Regions from separate parts of the Arthrobacter sp. 05L428 genome, predicted to be linked through region 3. Evidence: riboswitches for the same ligand, from Rfam matches in the RefSeq annotation. Region 3 holds a riboswitch; each other region holds the start of a gene.
The links. A riboswitch is a leader RNA that binds a small molecule or an ion and turns the genes downstream of it on or off. The one in region 3 is predicted to bind thiamine pyrophosphate.
Positions count from the first base shown of each region.

Region 1: another riboswitch for thiamine pyrophosphate. It lies ahead of AC1DH3_RS10005 (ECF transporter S component); the one in region 3 lies ahead of thiO (glycine oxidase ThiO).
Region 2: another riboswitch for thiamine pyrophosphate. It lies ahead of thiC (phosphomethylpyrimidine synthase ThiC); the one in region 3 lies ahead of thiO (glycine oxidase ThiO).

Region 1 is NZ_JBFTNW010000004.1:37,347-42,530, forward strand. Features, by position in the region: gene AC1DH3_RS09970 (Na(+)/H(+) antiporter subunit C) at 1-99, shown strand, start outside; gene AC1DH3_RS09975 (Na+/H+ antiporter subunit D) at 96-1,709, shown strand; gene AC1DH3_RS09980 (Na+/H+ antiporter subunit E) at 1,706-2,251, shown strand; gene AC1DH3_RS09985 (MrpF/PhaF family protein) at 2,248-2,526, shown strand; gene mnhG (monovalent cation/H(+) antiporter subunit G) at 2,516-2,914, shown strand; gene AC1DH3_RS09995 (DUF4235 domain-containing protein) at 2,936-3,199, opposite strand; gene AC1DH3_RS10000 (heme-degrading domain-containing protein) at 3,236-3,781, opposite strand; TPP riboswitch at 3,928-4,071, shown strand; gene AC1DH3_RS10005 (ECF transporter S component) at 4,141-4,773, shown strand; gene AC1DH3_RS10010 (ABC transporter ATP-binding protein) at 4,787-5,184, shown strand, end outside.
Region 2 is NZ_JBFTNW010000001.1:942,854-948,037, reverse strand. Features, by position in the region: gene AC1DH3_RS04395 (VOC family protein) at 85-960, opposite strand; gene AC1DH3_RS04390 (amidohydrolase family protein) at 1,041-2,141, opposite strand; TPP riboswitch at 2,236-2,343, shown strand; gene thiC (phosphomethylpyrimidine synthase ThiC) at 2,312-4,156, shown strand; gene AC1DH3_RS04380 (alpha/beta fold hydrolase) at 4,224-4,958, opposite strand; gene ffh (signal recognition particle protein) at 5,058-5,184, opposite strand, start outside.
Region 3 is NZ_JBFTNW010000001.1:545,023-550,206, reverse strand. Features, by position in the region: gene AC1DH3_RS02655 (thiazole synthase) at 1-39, opposite strand, end outside; gene thiS (sulfur carrier protein ThiS) at 45-281, opposite strand; gene thiO (glycine oxidase ThiO) at 278-1,573, opposite strand; TPP riboswitch at 1,564-1,684, opposite strand; gene thiE (thiamine phosphate synthase) at 1,711-2,439, shown strand; gene AC1DH3_RS02635 (ferritin-like fold-containing protein) at 2,436-3,107, opposite strand; gene AC1DH3_RS02630 (RNB domain-containing ribonuclease) at 3,148-4,653, shown strand; gene AC1DH3_RS02625 (DEAD/DEAH box helicase) at 4,972-5,184, shown strand, end outside.

The DNA of each region.
Region 1 (5,184 bases), on a different contig from region 3:
CAGGCGGGCGCCCGCCGGATGCCGGCCATGGACGCCGCCGCCGAGGAACAACCCGGATCCCGCAACATCACGCCAGGCCCGGAAGGAGGGACCAAGTGAACATCGCAAGCTTTGCCCCGCTCGCCGTCGTCCTCCCCATCCTGGGGGCCGCTCTGACCTTCCTGCTGATCCGGCAACCACGGGCGCAACGGACCGTCAGCATTGCCCTCCTCTCGCTGACGCTGCTGCTCGAATGCCTGCTGCTGGCCTCCGTCTGGCAGGGCGGCACGGCGGCGGTCAACATCGGCGGCTGGCTGCCGCCCTGGGGCATTGTGATGGTGGTGGACCAGTTCTCCTCGCTCATGCTGGTGGTGTCCTCGACCGTCAGCCTTGCCGTGCTGGTCTACGCCACCGGGCAGGGCATGGCCGACGGCGACCGCGACGCGCCCGTCTCGATCTTCCACCCCACCTACCTGATCCTGGTGGCGGGCGTGTCCAACGCGTTCCTCTCCGGTGATCTCTTCAACCTCTACGTGGGCTTCGAGATCCTGCTGACCGCCAGCTACGTGCTGATGACCCTGGGCGGGACGGGTCCGCGGATCCGCGCGGGTGTGACGTACGTGGTGGTCTCGGTGGTCTCCTCGGTGCTGTTCCTGATCGCGATCGCCATGATCTACGGCGCCACCGGAACCATCAACATGGCGGACCTTGCCATCAAGCTGATGGATCTGGACCAGGGCACCCGGAACCTGCTGCACGTGCTGCTGCTCGTGGCGTTCGGCATCAAGGCCGCCGTGTTCCCGCTGAGTTTCTGGCTCCCGGACTCGTATCCGACGGCCCCCGCCCCGGTCACCGCCGTGTTTGCTGGCCTGCTCACCAAGGTGGGGGTCTACGCCATGGTCCGGACCGAGACCCTGCTCTTCCCGGGGGACACGTTCAACACCCCGCTGATGGTCGCTGCCCTGCTGACCATGGTGGTGGGGATCCTGGGCGCCCTGGCGCAGAGCGACATCAAGCGACTGCTCTCCTTCACCCTGGTCAGCCACATCGGTTACATGGTGTTCGGCCTGGCGATGTCGTCCGTGGCGGGGCTGGGGGCCGCGGTGTTCTACGTGGCGCACCACATCACCATCCAGACCAGCCTGTTCCTGGTGACCGGCCTGATCGAGCGCCGCGCCGGGAGTTCCTCGGTGGACCGGATCGCCGGGCTGGCCAAGCTCTCGCCGCTGCTGGCGGTGCTGTTCTTCGTGCCGGCCATGAACCTGGCCGGGATCCCGCCGTTCTCCGGGTTCCTCGGCAAACTGGGCCTCCTGCAGGCCGGCGTCGCCCTCGGCACCCCGCTGGCCTACGCACTCGTGGCCGGCGGCGTGCTGACCAGCCTGCTGACCCTGCTGGCCATCGCACGCGTCTGGAACCGCGCCTTCTGGCGCAAGCCCGAGGACGCCGAACATCCCGATCCCGTGCTGCTCGCCGCCCCCGCCGACGCGGCCACCGGCCACCGCGCGGGCCAGCAGAACGTGACCCTGCTGCCGCGGACCATGGTGGGCTCCACTCTGGGCCTGGTGCTGTTCGGGGTGGCGCTGACGGTGTTTGCCGGGCCGCTCTTCCGGGTGGCGGACCAGTCCGCCGGGGAGATGCTGAACCGGTCCGCCTATATCCAGGCCGTGCTTGGGGACGAGGCGCCGGTTCCGGTAATCGCCCAGCCGATGCGGCAGGAGGGCGGCAAATGACACGGAAGAGGGTCTCGCTGCGCCAGGAGCTGCCGCTGCTGGTCTGGCTCGTTATTGTCTGGGGCGCCCTGTGGCAGGACTTCAGCGCCGGAAACCTGCTCTTCGGCGCCCTGATCGCGGTGGTGGTGGCCCGGCTGTTCTACCTGCCGCCGGTGGAACTGGGGGGCCGCTTCAACGTGCTGCGCGCCGTGCCGTTCGCGCTGGTCTTCCTGGCCAAGGTCGTGGCGGCCAGCTTCCAGGTCCTGTACCTGGCCGTGGTCCGTGGTCCGCGGGTGATCAGCGCCGTCATAGCCGTCCCGCTCCGCAGCCATTCAGACCTGCTGGTGACCGCCACGGGACACGTCATTTCCCTGATCCCGGGGTCCGTGGTGGTGGAGGTGGACAGGTCCACGTCCACGCTCTACATCCACGGCATCAACGTCCGAGACGCCGAGGACGCGGCGAAGCTCCGCAAGGAGGTCCGCGACACGGAGGCCGGGCTGATCCGGATCATGGGCACCAGGGCCGAACTGTCCGCACTGAAGCAGGAGGCCGGGGCATGATGCCGCTGGTTTTGACCATTACCGCGGTCGTGCTGTCGCTCGCCGCGGCCGGCGCGATCATCCGCATCGCGCGGGGGCCCTCGCTGCTGGACCGGGTGCTGGCCGCCGACGTGCTGCTGGCCATCCTAGGCGCGGCGCTGTGCATCGACATGGCCGTGAACCGGCACCTGAACAACCTGATGCTGCTGGTGTCCATCTCGATCATCGGCTTTGTCGGTTCGGTGACGGTGGCCCGATTCGTGGCCGACCGGAGGAAGCAGCCCAATGAGTCCTGACACGATTTCCGCCGACGCCGTAATCGACACCGTCTCGGCTGTGTTCATGGTGGTCGGGGCGCTGATGTCCCTCGGCGCGGCCATCGGCCTGCTGCGGTTCCCCGACCTCATGAGCCGGATGCACGCCGCGACCAAGCCGCAGGTGCTGGGGCTTTTCCTGCTGCTCTGCGCCGTGGGGCTGCAGCTGCGCACCTGGTGGGTGTGGCCGGTGCTGGTGGTCGCGTGGATCTTCCAGCTGCTCACAGTGCCGGTCTCCGCCCACATGGTTGGCCGCGCCGGCTACCGCACCAAGCACCTGCACCCCGAGCTGCTGAGCGCCGACGAGCTGGAAGCCGTGGTGCAGCAGGCGGCCGGCAAGCGCGGATTCACGGACGACGACGACGAGTAACGCCGCCGGCGGCGATATGGCTTAGACCAGGTCCTGGGTCTTGGCGAAGCGGGTGATCGCCCGCTGCGTGCCGCGGTTGGCGAGGACCTGGATGATGGCGCTGACCGAGGCCGAAATGAGGGCGAAGGTCAGGGCCTGGCGCAGGGTGGTGGGGACGTCGTCGTCGTGGCCCTTGGGCGGTTTGTTGCCGGTGGTCTTTTCCCAGACGGTGTCGACTACCTTGGTGCCGACGAAGCCGGCGAGGAGGCTGACGCCGGTGCCAAGCAGTTTGATGAAGATGTTCATACTTCGTACTCCTTGCGGGAGGAAACAGGGCTTCCCCTAGCCTAGCGTCCCCGGGCGGCCGAGGATTTCGGTCAGTGCCTCGACCACCAGCTCGTGGTCGTCCTTCTGCGGCAGCCCCGACACCGTGACGGTGCCTACCACCCCGGTTCCGCGCAGGTAGATGGGGAACGAGCCGCCGTGGGCTGCAAACTCCCGCTGGTCGAACCAGGCGTTGTCCTCGATCCTCTGACCGGCAGCACGCGCCCGCAGGCCCACCAGCAGCGACGGGACTTCATACCGCACCGCGGTGCGCTGTTTGGCCTTGATCCAGCGCTCATTGTCCGGGGTGGCGCCCTCCAGTGCGGCGTGGAAGAGGACCTGATCGCCCTTGCTGATGTCGATGGCGATCGGGTAGGAGCGCTGGCGGCCGAGTTGGACCAGGAGGAGGCCCAGGTCCAGCGCGTCGTCCTTGCTGAAGGACCGGAACTGCAGTTCGTCGATTTCGGCCAGGATGCGGCCGATGAGCGCGGCCAGGGATCCCGGCGGCTGTGGTTCCGCGGAGTCCGGGTCGTACTCGGGGGAAGGCACTGGTGCGTCGGTCATGGGACTCAGCTTCCGTTAGGTGGCCGCCGCCGCGCAAGCCCAACTGACTCGCAGTTGTTGCCGTTATGAGCCCTCAAAACGACAACGACTGCGAGTCACTTGGGAGTGCCGCCGGGTGTAAACTGAGCCAGCCCACAAGGGCGATTTAGATACGACAGGGGAGCGCCGCCGTCGGGCATCACTGGAGAAATCCAAGGTAACCGTAGGTGGGCGCTGAGAGTGCGGACAGCCGCAGACCCTCGAACCTGATCCGGTTAGTACCGGCGCAAGGGAGTCGAGTTCTCAGGGTGCCCGGCACCCGTGGCGAAGGCCGCGGTGCCGCCGGAGCACCCTCCCCTCCTGTTCCTCAGGAGGACGATATGACTGACATTTCTGCGAAGCAGACACTGACCACCGGCAAATACAGCTGGCGCGTGGTCGACATTGTGGTGGCCGCGTTGATCGCTGTTGCCGGCGGTGTGATTTTCTGGGCCTGGTCCCAGGGTTCCAACCTTGTTTCCGTCCCGCTCAACGCGGTCTACCCGCCGCTGACCGGGCTCTACGCCGGCGGCTGGATGATCCCGGCGGTGCTGGGCATGCTCGTTATCCGCAAGCCCGGGGCGGCGCTGTTCTGCGAAGCGGTGGCCGCCACCGGCGAGCTGATCATGGGCTCGCAGTACGGCACCACCGTGCTGATCTCCGGCATCCTGCAGGGCCTGGGCGCCGAACTCATCTTTGCCGCGTTCCTGTACAAGAAGTTCAACCTTCCGGTGTCCCTGCTGGCCGGTGCCGGTGCGGGCCTGTTCTGCGGCCTGAACGACTCCTTCCTGCCCTGGGGCTGGAACATCGCGTACGAAACCGGTGACAAGCTCGCCTACATCATCTTCTGCGCCATCTCCGGAGCGGTGATTGCCGGGGGACTGTCCTGGCTCGCCACCCGCGGCCTGGCCAAGACCGGGGTGCTGGCCTCGTTCGGGTCCCGCAAGGCGGCATCGGAACCCGTCTTCTCCTGATGCCCGCACACGCATGAGGTCTGTCGACGACGTACGCCCGGCCGCGGTCAGCGCCCGCGGCTGGGGCTGGCGGCACGCCGGCCGGGCCCGGCCCGCCGTGAGCGGCCTGGACCTGGACATCCGTCCGGGCGAGCGCGTGCTGTTGCTGGGCCCGTCCGGCGCCGGCAAGTCCACGCTGTTGCACGCCCTGGCCGGTGTGCTGGGGGACAGCACTGCGGCAGCCGCGTCCGCTGCTGCTTCCGCTGATGCCGAGGACTCCGATGAGACCGGCAGCCTGCTGATCGACGGAGCCCCGCCCAGGGCCCGGCGCGGGCGGGCCGGGCTGATGCAGCAGGACCCGGAGACCCAGGTGGTGCTGTCGCGGCTCGGCGACGACGTGGCCTTCGGGGCCGAAAACCTCTCGGTCCCCCC
Region 2 (5,184 bases), 400 kb from region 3:
ATCAGGAGGTGGACATGCCCAACGCGGGCCTCGAAGGTTGGACATGTCCAGTCCTGGCGCTGCAGGTTGGGCATGTCCGGATGATCACCGGACGGCGACGCGGATGCTGTTGCGCCACGGATCCTCGAAGCGCAGCTCGGCTCCGGTGTGGTGCGACTGGACGCCCGCGGTCTTGAGGCGGTCGGCGAGGGCGCCGACGTCGTCGCCGGACGGTACTTCAACCAGCACTTCGCCGAGGCCGAGGGTGTCGCGGCGGGGGCCGGCGCCGCGGCTGTTCCAGACGTTCATGGCCATGTGGTGGTGGTAGCCGCCGGCTGAGACGAAGAGCGCCTGGCCGTGCCAGCCCGCGGTCTTCTCAAAGCCGAGGGTGCCGACGTAGAAGTCGTGCGCGGACTGGACGTCGCCGACCTGCAGGTGGACGTGCCCGACGCCGGCGTCGGCCTCGCGCTGCCCGGCGAGCGACGCCTCGGTGAGGTGCTGCTCGAGGTAGCGCTGCGGCGGCAGGGCCAGGCTGTCCATCACGACGTTCTTGCCGTCCCAGGACCAGGCTTCGCGGGGGCGGTCCCAGTAGAGCTCGATACCGTTGCCCTCCGGGTCATTGAAGTAGAAGGCCTCGCTGACAAGGTGGTCGGCGCTGCCGGTGAAGGATTGCGGCTCATACTGCGCGGCGGACGCGACGGTGGCGGCCAGCGAGGGCTGGTCCTCAAAGAGAAGGGCGGTGTGGAAGAGGCCGGCTTCGCCGCGGGAGGGCAGGTTCAGCCCGGGTGCCGGTGCCAGGTGGACCAGCGGCTTGAGCTTGCGTCCGAGGTAGAGCCCGCCGTCCTGCTCGGCAACGATGTCGAGGCCGAGGGCGCGCTGGTAGTAGTCCGTCATCAGCTTCATGTCGCCGACCTTGAGCATCACGGTGCCCATGGTGAGTTCGGCAGGAAGGAGATCCTGGGTGCTGGCTTCTACGGTCATTGAAACGCTCCGGTGGTTCTGTGGCCCCCGACCTTCGGCGACCCTCGTAGAGTTAAATTACTTGAAGCTTCAATTTATTCCTAATGGCCGGGGATGCTCCCCTGTACCAGTTCGCCGCGGAGCACGATGCCCCTGAGCTCGCGCAGGGTGCCGAGATTCCCGCGCGGATCCTCGGCGCAGACCAGGACGTCGGCACTGGCACCTTCTGTGATCGCGTCGGCTCCGAGCCAGTCGCGGGCGGCCCAGGCCCCTGCGTCGAGGGCGGCGCCGGCGGGGAGCCCGGCGCCGTGCAGGGCCTCAAGTTCGTCGACGATGCGCCCGTGCTTGATCACACTCCCCGCGTCCGTCCCGGCGTAGATGGCGACCCCGGCCTCATACGCCTCGAGGATCCGTTCGGCGCGGCGTTCCCAGAGCCCCAGCATGTGCGCCGCGTAGCGGGGGAACTTTGCCTTGGCCTGGGCCGCGATGTCCGGGAAAGTGGCGATGTTGATCAGGGTGGGGACAATCGGGACACCCTGTTCGACGAAGCGCGGCAAGTGCCGGGGAAGCAGCCCGGTTCCGTGTTCGATGCAGTCGATGCCGGCGTCGAGCATGTCATCGAGGGTGTCCTCCGCGAAGCAGTGCGCCGTGACGCGGGCGCCTTCGTCGTGGGCGGCCCGGACCGCGTCCCTGACGCTCCGGGCCGGGAAACTCGCAGCGAGGTCGCCGGCGTCGCGGTCGATCCAGTCCCCCACCAGCTTGACCCAGCCGTCCCCCGCGCGGGCCTGCTTGCGTACGGCCTCCACGAGGTCCTCGGGTTCCACCTCGACGGCGAAGCCCCGCAGGTACCGCCGCGTCCTGGCGATGTGCCGCCCGGCGCGGAGGATGCGTGGCAGCTCGCGCCGTTGCTGGATCCAGCGGGTGTCATGAACGGCGCCGGCGTCGCGGACCAGCAGGGTACCGGCGTCGCGATCGGTCAGGGCCTGCCGCTCGGCAACTTCCTCGGGGACATCCCCGCCGGGTCCGAGCCCGATGTGGCAGTGCGCATCGACCAGCCCGGGGATCACCCAACCGTCCAGGACCAGGTCCGGCGCGGCCGCGGGGCGCCGGAAGGTCAGGCGGCCGTCCACGGCCCACAGCCCGCGCCGCTCTTGGTCGGCTCCGGTGAGGACCGGGCCGCTGAACTCGATGATGCCGCTCATGGCCTAAAGCCTAATCCGCATCGCGATCCGCGGGCCTAGCCCGCCCAGCCCCCCAGCCCCTCGACGGCTTCCCGTCGGCCTGTGGTAGCTTCGTCTACGACCACACGGGTGCCCTTGCAGGGGCTGAGATCGGGCTGACGCAGCCTGCGACCGTTGAACCTGTCCGGGTAATGCCGGCGAAGGAAGTGAGTATCTCTTTGAGCGCAACAAATCCACAGCAGAGCCCTGCCCAGAATGGGAACAGCGCCGCAGCAGCTACCGTGACGCAGTCCCTGAAGTCGCATGCCCTCGCGTACGTCGAGGACGGCGGGATCCGCGTCCCGGTAACCGAAATCGCCCTGGCACCGTCCCCTGGCGGCGTCGGGAATCCTCCGTTCCGGGTCTACCGCACCGCGGGCCCGGGCAGCGACCCGGTGGTGGGACTCGCCGCTTTCCGCCGTGACTGGATCGCCGGGCGCGCGGACACGGAGCCGTACAGCGGCCGGGAACGCACTCTGCTCGACGACGGCAAGTCCGCGGTCAGGCGCGGCGCCGCCTCGGCTGAATGGCGGGGCGCACCGCCCGAGCCGCGTCGCGCCGTCGAAGGCCGAACGGTTACCCAGATGCATTATGCGCGGCACGGCATCGTGACACCGGAGATGCGTTTCGTCGCGCTGCGGGAGAACTGCGACGTCGAGCTTGTCCGCGGCGAAGTCGCCGCCGGCCGGGCCATCATCCCAAGCAACATCAACCACCCGGAGTCCGAGCCGATGATCATCGGGAAGGCGTTCCTGGTGAAGATCAACGCGAACATCGGCAACTCCGCGGTAAGCAGTTCCATCGCCGAGGAGGTCGACAAGCTCCAATGGGCCACGCAATGGGGGGCGGACACGGTGATGGACCTTTCGACCGGGGACGACATCCATACGACCCGCGAATGGATCATCCGCAACTCGCCCGTCCCCATCGGCACCGTCCCGATCTATCAGGCACTGGAGAAGGTGAACGGCGAAGCAAACGCCCTGACCTGGGAGATCTTCCGTGACACGGTGATCGAACAGTGCGAGCAGGGCGTCGACTACATGACGATCCACGCCGGGTTGCTGCTGCGGTACGTCCCGTTGACCGCCAACCGGGTCACCGGCATCGTGTCCCGCGGAGGTTCCATCATGGCTGGGTGGTGCCTCGCACACCACCAGGAGAACTTTCTCTACACGCATTTCGACGAGTTGTGCGAAATTTTCGCCCGCTACGACGTCGCCTTCTCACTCGGCGACGGCCTGCGGCCGGGGTCGACGGCGGACGCCAACGACGCTGCCCAGTTCGCCGAACTGGACACCCTGGCGGAGCTCACGCAACGGGCCTGGGACTTCGATGTCCAGGTCATGGTGGAGGGCCCGGGACACGTGCCGTTCCACCTCGTCCGGGAAAACGTGGAGCGCCAGCAGGAACTCTGCAAGGGCGCGCCCTTCTACACGCTGGGGCCGCTGGTCACGGATATCGCACCGGGCTATGACCACATCACCTCGGCGATCGGCGCCACCGAGATCGCCCGCTACGGGACCGCCATGCTGTGCTACGTCACGCCGAAGGAGCACCTCGGCCTGCCCAACAAGGACGACGTGAAGACCGGCGTGATCACCTACAAGATCGCCGCCCACGCCGCCGATCTTGCCAAGGGCCACCCCGGAGCGCACGAACGCGACGATGCCCTATCCAAGGCCCGGTTTGAATTCCGTTGGCGGGACCAGTTCGCGCTGTCCCTGGACCCGGTGACGGCTGAGGCATTCCACGACGAGACTTTGCCGGCGGAGCCGGCTAAGACAGCCCATTTCTGTTCGATGTGCGGGCCGAAGTTCTGCTCCATGCGGATCAGCCAGGACATCCGGGACGAGTACGGTTCGGCGGATTCCCGGGCAGCCTTGGCACAGCTGGCGGACGGAATGCGGAGGAAAAGCGACGAATTTCTGGCGGCCGGAGGCAAGGTCTACCTGCCCGAGCCCACCGTGGGCGCACAGTCAGCGGTACAGGCCTAGGCACAGGCACAGCCCTAGGCCGCGGCCGGGCGCCTGCCCTGCGGGGTAGGCGTCCGGCCGGCCACTCCTACGAGGCGTGGGCGTGCCGGCTGCGGTTGACGTCGGCGATGAACGTGCGGATGGCGCGGTCGCCCTCTTTTGAGTCCTGCGGCCGGTGCCCTCCGGGTGCGGTGCGGTGCAGGGCGCCCGTCTCCCTCAGGTAGCCGGCGATTTCCTCGTAGAGCGGCTCCCAGCCACCGGTAAGGACCAGGGTGGGCACGCCGGGAACGATGTGCAGCGGCGCTTCCCACGGCGGTGCCTGCAGCCGCAGCCGGCGCGCCGCCCGGAGGGCCTCCGGCGTCATGGCTCCCGGGGCGCCGGCGGCGAAGGCACGGCGGACGAATTCCCGCTGGAAGTCGTCGTCGCTGAGGCTGTGCCGGACGTCGAAGAGCGGCTGCATGAGCGCCCGGTGCGCAGCGCTGGCCGGGAGCTCCGCGGTCAAGGACAGGCAGGCCGGCTCCACCAGGGTCAGCGACTGCACCAGGTCGGGGCGTTCGACGGCCGCCATCATCGCCGCGATCGCACCCTGCGAATGGGCCACCACGTGGCCGCCGGCAGCGCCGCGGCCGTCGTCGGCCAGGGCCCGCAGCACAATTGCGGCGTCGGCGGCGAAGTCCGTCTCCTGCGGCTCGGCGACGGCGTCAAAGCCGTGCCGCCGCAGGAACAAGGCGTCGTAGCTCAGCGCCATGCCGTGCTGCTTCGGCCACGCCGCGGCGCCAAAACTGCCGGCCCCGTGGACGAAAACTACGCGCTGCTTGAACATGCCCTAAGCCTATGGCACCGGTCCGTCATCGAAGCCGACGACATCCTGCACGCCGACATCCTGGCCACCGAGGTACTGCCAGCGCCAAGGCGGCTTCCGCTACTTGCTGCCGCCGAGGAACTTGTCGAAACCCTTGGGCAGGTTCAGCTGGGACGGGTCGAATTCCCCGCCCTGCTGGCCGAAGGCCGCACCGGTGGGCACAGCCTTGGGGCCAGCGGCGCGCCGT
Region 3 (5,184 bases):
GCGTGCCTGCTGCGTTTCCTGCATTGCTGTTGCTTCCATGCCCTCTATCCTCCCTGTACTGCCGTAACGAGTTCGACGTCGTCGCCCTCGGCGAGCGCGGTCGCGTGCCACTGGCTGCGCGGCACCACCTCGGCGTTGCGGGCGACGGCGACGCCCAGTTTCCGGCCGTCCGTGGCCCGGCCGTCGGCGGCCAGCGTCCGGCCGGTCACCCCGCTGACCAAGGCGCTGATAGTGGCGCCGTCGGCGAGGGCGTGCTGCGCTCCGTTGAGCCTGATATTCATGCTGTCGTCCTGTCTTTCGCTGGAGCGTCCGCGGGTGAAGCGTCCCGCTCGGATGAGCCGGGGGCTGGAGAAACCGGGCGGCGGCTGGAGAAGCGGTCCGGGCGGAAGCCCTCCCAGCGCCGGTCCGGCTCTCCGTCCAGCAGCGCCCGGCAGATGGCGGCGGCCGCCGGGGTGAGCAGGACCCCGTGCCGGAAGAACCCGGTGGCAATGATGAGTCCCTCGACGTCCTGTCCGGATCCAGCGCTGGCCACGCGCCCTAGGAGCGGGGCGTTGTCCGGGGTCCCGGGGCGTGCCCGCGCCGTGGCCTCGAGCAGTTCCAGCTCGGCAACGGCCGGGACCAGCTGCTGGGCATCACGCAGAAGCTGGTACACGCCGCCGGCAGAGACGGCGCCAGCCTCGGAGGGCGCATCCTCCCGCTGGGTTGCGCCGATCACGACCGTGCCGTCCTCCCGCGGGACGATGTAGACCGGAACCCCGCGGACCAGGCCCCGCACGGTCGAGCGCAGCAGTGGCCGGAGCCGTGCCGGGACCCGGAGCCGCAGGATGTCCCCGTAAACCGGACGCAGCGGCAGGGACAATCCCCCGGGCAGGCCATGCAGTTCCGCCGCGGCCAGGCCGTTGGCTACGACCGTCTCGCTGGCGCGGAGCTCTCCGCCGCCCTCGAAACGGATGCCGGCGACGCGGCCGCCCCGCCAGAGCAGCCCGGCCGCGCGGCGGGGCACGGCCGTGAACCGGCTGTCGGCAGCCAGCAGTGAACCGATCCTGGCCAGCAACCGGCGCGGATCCACCTGGTGGTCGGCCGGGATGTCGAAGGCGCAGGAGATACCGGGGCTGAGCAACGGTTCGCGGCTGCGTGCTTCACGGACGGTCAGCGGCTTCACGGCCAGGCCGCAGGCCTGCTGCGCGGCCCGCAGGTCGGCGAGCGCCCGGCGGTCGGCCGCGTCCGCGCCGACGGCGAGGGTCGGCGTCGTGAGATATCCAGTGCCGCCGCCGTCAGTGCTGCCGCCGGCCAGGCCGGCGGCGAACTCCGGCCACAGCCCTGAGGCTTCCAGCATCAGGGCCAGGAGCTCCTCCTCCTGGTAGTGGAGTTCACTCACGGGCGCCAGCATGCCGGCGGCAGCCCAGCTGGCGCCGGTGCCGGGGGCGTCGTCGACCAGCGCGACGGTACGGCCAGAACGGCGGGCCTCCCAGGCGATGCCGTGGCCGATCACTCCCCCGCCGATCACGACGACGTCGTAATAATCCGAGGATGGGCCCGGTGGTGTGGCGGGTGGTGCGACGGATACGTCCATGGGTTCCTTCCCTACGCCGGTACTAGCCGGATCAGGTCAAGCGGTCGGCTCTGACGCCCTCTCAGCCCGTCGGCCGTCTGGCGGCCCGCGCGGGCTCCCGCGGTATGCGCCCAGTTTAGAGGAACTAGGCTTGGGGCATGAGCCAGGATGTCCACACCACCGCCCGCCTGTACCTGTGCACCGATGCCCGGAAGGAGCGCGGTGACTTCGAGGACTTCGTTGACGCTGCCTTTTCCGGCGGCGTCGACATCATCCAGTTGCGGGACAAGTCGCTGGAGGCGGCCGAGGAGCTTGAGCTGCTGGAGGTCCTGCACTCCGTGGCGCGGCGGCACGGCCGGCTCTGGGCGGTGAACGACCGTGCCGACCTGGCCTCACTGGCAGGGGCGCCGGTGTTCCACATTGGGCAAAAGGACATCCCGTTCGCCGCGGCACGGGATTTCCTGGGCAAGGGCACCGTGATCGGCATGTCCACGCACACGCCGGAACAGGTGGATGCGGCCATCGCGGCGTCCCCGGGCCGGGGCGGGCTGGACTACTTCTGCGTGGGCCCGGTCTGGGCCACCCCCACCAAGCCGGGCCGCGCCGCCGTCGGGCTGGACCTGGTGCGCTACGCCGCCGCGGCGATCGTCCGGGCCGAGGCCGCCGATGTCGGGAAAGTCGCCGGGGTGGTGCCGTGGTTCGCGATCGGCGGCATCGACCTGGGCAACGTGGCGCAGGTGGTCGACGCCGGAGCCAGAAGGATTGTGGTGGTCCGGGCGATTACCGAGGCCGCTGATCCTGCCGGGGCCGCGCGTGCCCTGCTCGCCGCGCTCGACGCCGGGGCGGACGCCGACGCCGACGTCCACAGCGGCGCCGCGGACAACTAGCCGGCTAGTCCCAGCTCTGACATCCGACGGGAATGGGCGGCGGCAAGCTCGGCGGTCAGGGCGCGGGCGAGTTCACCGGCCCGGTCCTCGTCCGTGCCGGTCAGGCCGCCGAGGAAGGCGTGCTCCACGCTGACCCGCTGGGCCTGGGTAAGCGCTTCGCCGAGCAACCGCCGAGCCCACAGGGCCAGCCGGGACGCCAGCCGCGGATCGTCGGCGAGCGCGGCCTTGAGCCGGTCCCGCAGCACAACCGTCGCGTCCCCGGCCGCCTGGACCAGTTCGATCAGCCCGGCCGTCCCGGCGTCGACATAGCCCGAAATGGACCGGTAAAAGTCCGCGGAGACCGTGTCGATCACGTAGGCCTTCATGAGCGACTCGTGCCAGTCGGCGGGGCGGGTGCGCTCATGGAAGTGGTCCACCGAAGGCTGGAACGGCAGCATGGCCTCCTCCGCGTCAATGCCCATCTCCGCCAGCTTCGCGCAGACCAGTTCAAAATGCTGGAACTCGATGACGGCGAGGCCGCCCAGCACCGCCCGGTCGTGCAGGGTGGGCGAATACCGGGCGTCGGAGGAGAGCCGTTCGAAGGCCGAGAGCTCCCCGTAGGCCATCACGCCCAGCAGGTCCCGGAGGAAACGGTTGTAGCGGGCGGGCTCGGCCGGGGAGGTGCTCATGCTTCAAGACTAGTAGCGGAAATCGGGCTAACCTGATTCCGTGTCTCATCATCGCCTGACTCCGAGCGTCCGCCAGCAGAAGAACCAGCTTGCCCAGGCGCTCAACGCACTGCGCACCGTTCTGGAGCTGCCCGGGCCGTTTCCGGAAGCCGTGCTCCGGGACGCCGAGGCGGCCGTCGCCTCCCACGAGCTGCCGGAACTGGATTTGACTCACGTGGAGTTCGTGACCATCGACCCGGCGTCCTCGACGGACCTGGACCAGGCCTTGTTCATTGACCGCGCCGGCGACGGGTACAGGGTTTTCTACGCGATCGCCGACGTCCCGTCCTTCGTCGCCCCCGGCGGCGCGCTCGACGCCGAGACCCGGCGCCGCGGCCAGACGTTCTACACTCCGGACGGCCGCATCCCCCTGCACCCCGAGGTCATCAGCGAAGCGGCCGGCAGCCTGCTGGCGGGCCAGCTCTGCGCGGCCTTCGTCTGGGAGTTCGAGCTCGACGCCGCTGCCGAGGTCTCCTCCGTGCTGGTCCGCCGGGCACAGGTCCGCAGCCGGGCCAAGCTCAGCTACCAAGGTGTGCAGGCCGAACTCGACGGCGGTACCGCGGACCCCGTTCTGCAGTTGCTCAAGGAAGTCGGCAGCAAGCGGGTGGAACTGGAGCGCCTGCGCGGCGGGGCCAGCCTGAACATGCCGGAGCAGGAGATCGAGCAGCTGCCCGACGGCGGCTACCGGATCGTCGCGGCGCCGCCGCTGCCGGTGGAGGACTGGAACGCCCAGATTTCGCTGATGACCGGCATGGCCGCAGCGGAGCTCATGCTGCAGGGCAAGGTCGGCATCCTGCGGACCATGCCCGCCCCGGATGAGAGCTCGCTGCGGCACTTCCGGCGCCAGACCGGCGCACTCGGCAAGCCCTGGGACGGCCGGATCAGCTACGGCGAATACCTGCGCACCCTGGACCCCACCGACCCGCGCCAGCTTGCCATCGTGCACTCGGCCGGGATGCTCTTCCGCGGCGCCGGCTACACCCACTTCGACGGCGCCGTCCCGGAGGACGCCATCCAGTCCGCTATCGGTGCGGCGTACGCCCACTCCACCGCCCCGCTGCGGCGCCTGATCGACCGCTTCGTCCTGGTCATCTGCGAGGCCCTGTCCAATGGCGCCGAGGTTCCGGGCTGGGCCCGCGAAGCCCTCCCGTCGCTGCCGGCCATCATGGCGGCTTCGGATCAACTGGCCGCCAAGCTGGAGCGGCTGTCGCTGGACACCGTGGAGGCGGCCCTGCTGAGCAACCACATCGGGCAGGAGTTCGACGCCGTCGTGATCTCGGGCTCAAAGCCCGCGAAGAACGGCGGCACGAACGGAAACGGTAAGGGCAGCAACGGGAACGGGAAGAGCAACGGGAACGGCAATGGCCCGTCCGGGATCGTGCAGATCGCCGAGCCCGCGGTGACCGCACGGTGCCCCGGCGAGCTGGAGCCCGGCACCCAGGTCCGGGTGCGGGTCGTATCCTCGGACATCGCCACGCGGGAGGTCCGGCTCGAACTCGTGGGCTGATGTTTCGCCCGGCTTGCGCCCCGCAGCCGTGCCACTGGCGCGCCGCACCGCGGGCACCGGTCGAGGTTCCGAACGGCGAACAGCTAGACTGGAAGGGTAGTAATGGATGCCCGGTCGTTGATTTCCATGTTTTTCGAATTCAACAAGCCCGCCCCTACGCGATCTTGAGACACACCCGCTGGTCCCAGTGCCAGCATTTAGATAGCCCGCGATCGGCTTCCACTGGACTTGCTTGCGCTCCTGAGCGTGCTCCGGAACGGCCCTCGGCCGGCCCCGTTGAGCAAGCAGCGCAGCCCAAATGAATAAGGAAACTCCCCTGTGAGTGAATTGCACACGCACCAGCTTCTTACCGACGAGTCCGGCACGGAATCGATCGAGCCGGAAGAGACCATCATTTCGGACGAAACCCCGCACGAAATCGCGGAAAAGTCCTTCGCCGACTACAACGTCCGTGCCGACATTGTTGAATCCCTTGCCGACGCCGGAATCACCCACCCGTTCCCGATCCAGGCCATGACGCTGCCGGTCGCA